DNA from 3 places in the Streptomyces sp. MST-110588 genome. Region 2 is predicted to be linked to each of the others. Evidence: riboswitches for the same ligand, from Rfam matches in the RefSeq annotation. Region 2 holds a riboswitch; each other region holds the start of a gene.
What was found. Region 2 has a riboswitch for thiamine pyrophosphate ahead of thiO (glycine oxidase ThiO). Riboswitches for the same ligand answer to the same signal wherever they lie in the genome.

Region 1 (2,261 bases), 2.4 Mb from region 2:
ATGTGGTCGTAGGCGGGCGCGACGTCCGTCGTCAGCGGGCCCAGCGTGTAGAAGGGCGCCTCCTCGCAGATCTCCTGCTGGAGGTCGATGTTCTCCTTGATCTTGTGCATCGGGACGTGTCCCGGACCCTCGATCATCGTCTGCACGCCGTGCCGCTTGGCGACGGTGTTCAGCTCGCCGAGGGTACGCAGCTCCGCGAACTGCGCCTCGTCGTTGGCGTCCGCGATGGACCCGGGGCGCAGCCCGTCACCGAGGGAGTACGTGACGTCGTAGGACGCCAGGATCTCGCACAGCTCCTCGAAGTGGGTGTAGAGGAAGGACTCCTTGTGGTGCGCCAGGCACCAGGCGGCCATGATCGAGCCGCCGCGCGAGACGATGCCGGTCTTGCGGCGGGCGGTGAGCGGAACGTACCGCAGCAGTACGCCCGCGTGGACGGTCATGTAGTCCACGCCCTGCTCGGCCTGCTCGATGACGGTGTCCTTGTAGATCTCCCAGGTCAGCTCCTCGGCCTTGCCGTCGACCTTCTCCAGGGCCTGGTAGAGGGGGACGGTGCCGATCGGGACGGGGGAGTTGCGCAGCACCCACTCGCGGGTGGTGTGGATGTTGCGGCCGGTGGACAGGTCCATGACCGTGTCGGCGCCCCAGCGGGTCGCCCAGGTCATCTTCTCGACCTCCTCCTCGATGGAGGAGGTGACCGCGGAGTTCCCGATGTTGGCGTTGACCTTCACCAGGAAGTTCTTGCCGATGATCATCGGCTCGATCTCCGGGTGGTTGACGTTGGCGGGCAGTACGGCCCGGCCGGCCGCGATCTCCTCGCGTACGAACTCCGGTGTCACGTTCTCGCGGAGGGCGACGTACTCCATCTCCGCGGTGATCTCGCCGCGCCGCGCGTAGGCGAGCTGGGTGACCGCGGCGCCCGCCCGGCCGCGGCGCGGCTGCCGGGGCCGGCCGGGGAAGACGGCGTCCAGGTTCCGCAGGCCGCCGCGCGGCGAGGTGTGCTTGAGGCCGTCGTCCTCCGGCCGCGGGGGGCGGCCGGCGTACTCCTCGGTGTCCCCGCGGGCGATGATCCAGTTCTCCCGCAGCGGCGCGAGACCGCGGCGGACGTCCGTCTCGATGTTCGGATCGGTGTACGGCCCGGACGTGTCGTACAGCGTCACGTCCTTGCCGTTGGTGAGGTGCACACGGCGGACCGGGACCCGCAGGTCGGGGCGCGATCCGGAGAGGTAGCCCTTGTGCCAGCCGGGCTGTTCCGCCTCGGTGGCACCGTTGTTTTCAGGCGTGCGTGCATCCTGCAGAGTCATTGAGACCCACTCCCTACGCCGGCATTACCCGGTAACAGGTTCGGCGGTCGACGCAGCGGTTCCCGTGACGGCGTTCCCGGCTTCGGCCGGACGTTCCGTACGGGGGTCAGCGCCCTCTCAGCCCGGTGCTCCGAGCTCCCGCGATTGCAAAGGTGTCACCACGGTAGCGGCCGGTATGGCGCGGTGAACAGGGGGCCCTGTCGGTTCTTGCGATGATCGGTCGGTGACCCGCTCCGAGTCCCACACACATGCACACGCGCACGGACACGGGCCCGCCGCGCCCGTGTCCCGGCACCTCCGCAAGGTCATCGCAGCAGTGCTGATTCCCTTCGCCGCCGCCGTTGTGGCCGGGCTGGTCGTGCTGTGGCCGGGCGGGCCTCCCGGCCACCGGCCGTCCGGGGTCGGCTTCGACCAGCCCACCGAGCAGGCGGAGGTGGTACGGGTGGACAAGGTCGACTGCGCGGACGTCAACGCGGGGCCGGGGACCGGGAGCGGATCGGGGCCGGGGTCCGGGGGCGGCGGGGACGGGCCGCCGCAGGTGGGGCCGGGGCCGGGGCCCGGAGCGGGCGCCACGCCGGGGAGCAGCCCCTGCGAGCGGGCCACGGTCGAGGTCACCACCGGCCGGGACAAGGGCCGCACCTTTCAGACGGTGGTGACGCCCGACGCCACCCGCCGCTACACGGCCGGGCAGCGCGTGGTGGTCGCCTACTCCCCCAAAGCCCCCCGGGACCTCCAGTACTCCGTCACCGACGTGGACCGGACACCACCCATGTGGGTGCTTGCCTCGATCTTCGCCGGCGCGGTGGTCGTCGTCGGCCGGCTGCGCGGCGTACTGGCGCTGGTGGCGCTGGTCACCGGCTTCGGCGTACTGACGCTGTTCATCCTCCCGGCCATCCTCCAGGGGTCCGATCCGCTGGCGGTGGCGGTGGTCGGCGGCAGCGCGATCATGCTCATCGCGCT
Region 2 (2,261 bases):
GAGTGGTGGTCATACGGACTGCTCCTGAAGGGCGTCGGCCGGTGCGCCGGTCGGTGCGGCGGGCCGTACGGAGGGAGGAAGGGGGGACGGTACGGCCGAGGAAACCGCGGAGGCCGGGGGCGTGGCGGGTGTGGCGGACGCGGCGGGCGCGTCGTACGGGAAGCGCTGCGGGGAGAAGGGGCGGGCCTCCTCCGGGAGCCGCCCGCTGACCAGCACCTCGGCCATCACATCACCCGTGACGGGGGTCAGCAGGACGCCGTTGCGGTAGTGCCCCGTGGCGGCCAGGAGGCCGGGCAGCGCGGTCGGGCCCAGGAGGGGCGCGTTGTCGGGGGAGCCGGGGCGCAGCCCGGCGCGGACCTCCACCAGCGGAAGTTCGGTGATGCCGGGCACCAGTTCGTGGGCGTCCCGCAGCAGCTCGTACACGCCGCCCGCGGTGACCGTGGTGTCCCAGCCCAGCTCCTCGCTGGTGGCGCCCACCACCAGCTCGCCGTTCTCCCGCGGCACCAGGTAGAGGTGGCCGCCGCGCACCACGGCCCGTACGGTGCGGGACAGGAAGGGCGCGGCCCCCCGGGGAGGGGCCGGCATCCGCAGCCGCAGCACCTGGCCCTTGACCGGGCGGACCGGCGGCAGCACTTCCGGCGGCACCCCGGCCAGCCGCCCGCTGTCGCTGCCCGCGGCGAGCACGGTCTGCCCCGCCTGAAGGCGGTCGCCGTCGGCCGTCTCGACGCCGGTCGCCCGGCCGCCGCCGACCGTCAGCCGTACCGCGGAGGTGCGGTGGAAGACGACGCCGGCGCGTTCGCAGGCCGTGTACAGCGCGGCGGTCAGTTGGCGCGGATCGACCTGGTGATCGCCGTCCACGCGCAGTCCGCCGCGTACGCCCGGCGCCAGCATCGGCTCCAGACGGCGGCACTCGCGCCCGGTCAGCCACTGCGCGTCCAGCCCCGAGCGGCATTGGAAGGCGTGGAGTTCGCGCAGGTGGGCGCGGTCGTCGGCGTCCAGGGCGACGGCGAGCGTGCCGCACCGGCGGTAGCCGGTCGGCCGGCCGGCGGCCTCCTCCAGTTCGGCGGTGAAGCCGGGGTAGCGCCGCGCCGAGGCCAGGTTGAGGCCGAGCAGGGTCTGCTCGCCGTAGTGGAGCTCGGTGACGGCGGCCAGCATGCCGGCCGCGACCTGGGCCGCGCCGCCGCCGGGCGCCGGGTCCACGACGGCGGTGCGCAGCCCGCGCCCGGCCGCCCGCCAGGCGGTGACCAGGCCGATCACACCGCCGCCGATGACCAGGACGTCCGGGTGCCGCCCGCCTGTCCCCGAAGGCGGACCAGTCGGACCAGGTGGACCAGTCGGCACAGGCGTGCCAGTCGGAACAGGCGGTACGGGCGATGGCTTCTCGGGCGTTTCGGATGGATGCGACGGATGCGATGGATGCATGGGCGTCCAGCCCCTCCCTTCGCCGGCATGACCCGGATCAGGTTCGTACGGTCGGAGGCCGCAGCAGCCTCCCTCTCAGCCCGGTGCGTCAGGGCTCCCGCGAGTGCGTGTGCTGGTAACCCTAGTACGGGCCCACGACGCCCCGTAAGGGAGCACCGAGCGTCCCATGAGGGGGCGCCGGGCGGTCCTTGAGGGGGCGCCGGGCGGTCTTCGAGGGGGCGCCGAGCGGCCCATGAGGGAGTGCCCGGCAGCGCGTAAAGGAGAGCCGGGCGGCGCGTAAGGGAGCGCCGAGGGCTTCCGGGAGAGCGCCGGACGGCCCGCGAGCACCGGCCGCGCGCCCCCACGGCAGGCTCCCGCCCCCGCCCCTACCCCGGTCACCGGCCGGTGACTCTGTGTCCGAGATCTCCTCGCGCGGTGCTGCGGGAGCCCGGTCCCGCCGTCCTACAGTGATCGGGTGAGTGAGCAGAGCACCCTTGCGCGGACCCCTGACCGCACGCGTCGCGTCGTGATCGTCGGCGCGGGGATGGCGGGCGTGCAGACCGCCGTGGCCCTGCGCGAACAGGGCTGGCACGGCGTGATCACGCTGGTCGGGGCCGAACCCCACCAGCCGTACGACCGCCCGCCGCTCTCCAAGGCGGTACTGCTCGGCAAGGCGGACGGGTCCGCCTTCGACGTGGACTTCCAGGCGCTGGGCATCGACCTGGAGCTCGGCCGGTACGTCACCGGGCTCGCGGCCGGCGCCCGGGTCGTGGAGACCGACACCGGCCCCGTCCCGTACGACCATCTGGTCATCGCCACCGGCGCCGAGCCGGTCCCGCTGCCCGGCAGCGCGGGGGTGC
Region 3 (2,261 bases), 4.2 Mb from region 2:
CACCCGGAGAACTCACTTTCGTCGCGCCGCGCGGGGCCAAGAAGCCCCCGCGGCACCTTGCCGATCTCGCCCCCGCCGAGCGCCGTGAAGCGGTGGCCGCGATCGGTGAGAAGCCCTTCCGCGCCAAGCAACTGTCGCAGCACTACTTCGCCCGCTACGCGCACGACCCGGCGCAGTGGACCGACATCCCGGCCGCGGCGCGCGAGAAGCTGGCGGCGGAGCTGCTGCCGGACCTGATGAGTGTGGTGCGGCACATCTCGTGCGACGACGACACCACCCGTAAGACGCTGTGGAAGCTGCACGACGGCACGCTCGTGGAGTCCGTGCTGATGCGCTACCCGGACCGGGTGACGATGTGCATCAGCTCGCAGGCCGGATGCGGTATGAACTGCCCGTTCTGCGCGACCGGTCAGGCGGGGCTGGACCGTAACCTCTCGACCGCCGAGATCGTTCATCAGATTGTCGACGGCATGCGGGCGCTGCGGGACGGGGAGGTACCGGGCGGACCGGCGCGACTGTCCAACATCGTCTTCATGGGCATGGGCGAGCCGCTGGCGAACTACAAGCGGGTCGTGGGCGCGATCCGTCGGCTCACCGATCCCGAGCCGGACGGGCTGGGTCTCTCCCAGCGCGGCATCACCGTCTCGACGGTCGGTCTGGTCCCGGCGATGCTGCGGTTCGCGGACGAGGGCTTCAAGTGCCGGCTCGCGGTGTCGCTGCACGCCCCCGACGACGAGCTGCGCGACACGCTCGTACCGGTCAACACGCGCTGGAAGGTGCGCGAGGTCCTGGACGCGGCGTGGGGGTACGCGGAGAAGTCCGGCCGCCGGATCTCCATCGAGTACGCGCTGATCCGGGACATCAACGATCAGGCGTGGCGCGGTGACCTGCTGGGCCGGCTGCTCAAGGGCAAGCGCGTCCATGTCAACCTCATCCCGCTGAACCCGACCCCGGGCTCGAAGTGGACGGCTTCGCGGCCCGAGGACGAGAAGGCGTTCGTGAAGGCCATCGAGTCGCACGGCGTGCCGGTGACGGTACGGGACACCCGTGGCCAGGAGATCGATGGTGCCTGCGGCCAGCTCGCGGCCTCCGAGCGCTGACGCTCCGCGCTGGTACCGTGTGATCGAACGAATGCACATTCCGACAGGGGAGCGCCACAGCGCTGAGAGTGCGGCAACCGCTCGTCACCGAGCACGACGGCCGCAGACCCTTGAACCTCGCCCGGGTCATTCCGGGTAGGAAGTTCGGTCATCACTCATGCTGTTGCGCCCCGTGCGGGGCCCGTACGCCGACCATCGCAGTACGGGCCCGGCGCGGGGCCGCGTCTCTTCCTGGCCAGCCAGGAGGAATCAGTGACCACCACCAGCAGGATCGCCGCCACCGCGCTCGCCGCGGCACTCGGCATGGCCATGCTCACCGCATGCGGCGGTTCCAGCGGTGACGGCGGCGGTACGGACGCCAAGACCGTCACCCTCGTCAGCCATGACTCCTTCAACGTCTCCCAATCCGTCCTGGAGGAGTTCACCCGGCAGACCGGGTACAAGGTCCGCGAGCTCAAGGGCGGGGACGCCGGCAAGGCCGTCAACCAGGCGATCCTCTCCAAGGCGAACCCGCAGGGCGATGTGTTCTTCGGGATCGACAACATCCTGCTCTCGCGTGGCCTGAAGGAGGACATCTTCAGCCCCTACAAGGCCAAGGGCCTGGAGAACGTTCCCCAGGAGCTGCAACTGGACGCGGCGCACAAGAGGGTCACTCCGGTCGACTACGGTGACGTCTGCGTCAACTACGACCGCGCCTACTTCACCCGGCACAAGATCGCGCCGCCGAAGACCTTCGAGGACCTGATCAAGCCCGAGTACAAGAACCTGCTGGTCACCGAGAACTCCGCCACCTCCTCGCCCGGACTGGCCTTCCAGCTCGGCACCATCGCCGCCTACGGCGAGGGCAAGTGGCAGGACTACTGGAAGAAGCTCAAGGCCAACGGTGTCGAGGTCGTCGACGGCTGGGAGCAGGCGTACACCGAGCGTTTCTCGGGCACGGCGGCGGGGAAGGGCAAGGGCGACAAGCCCCTGGTGGTGTCGTACGCCTCCAGCCCGCCCTCCGAGGTGCTGGACAAGAAGCCCCGGCCCGAGCAGGCGCCGACCGGGGTCGCGGCCGGGACGTGCTTCCGGCAGGTGGAATTCGCGGGCCTGCTCAAGGGCGCGAAGAACGAGAAGGGCGGCAAGGCGCTGCTGGACTTCCTGCTGAGCAAGAAGTTCCAG

Region 1: another riboswitch for thiamine pyrophosphate. It lies ahead of thiC (phosphomethylpyrimidine synthase ThiC); the one in region 2 lies ahead of thiO (glycine oxidase ThiO).
Region 3: another riboswitch for thiamine pyrophosphate. It lies ahead of KGS77_RS09000 (thiamine ABC transporter substrate-binding protein); the one in region 2 lies ahead of thiO (glycine oxidase ThiO).

The regions. Positions count from the first base shown of each region.
Region 1 covers NZ_CP074380.1:3,818,548-3,820,808, forward strand. The annotation lists gene thiC (phosphomethylpyrimidine synthase ThiC) at 1-1,301, opposite strand, end outside; TPP riboswitch at 1,295-1,453, opposite strand; gene KGS77_RS16755 (YibE/F family protein) at 1,525-2,261, shown strand, end outside.
Region 2 covers NZ_CP074380.1:6,263,302-6,265,562, forward strand. The annotation lists gene thiO (glycine oxidase ThiO) at 10-1,275, opposite strand; TPP riboswitch at 1,420-1,533, opposite strand; gene KGS77_RS27520 (FAD-dependent oxidoreductase) at 1,877-2,261, shown strand, end outside.
Region 3 covers NZ_CP074380.1:2,076,210-2,078,470, reverse strand. The annotation lists gene rlmN (23S rRNA (adenine(2503)-C(2))-methyltransferase RlmN) at 1-1,100, shown strand, start outside; TPP riboswitch at 1,136-1,260, shown strand; gene KGS77_RS09000 (thiamine ABC transporter substrate-binding protein) at 1,353-2,261, shown strand, end outside.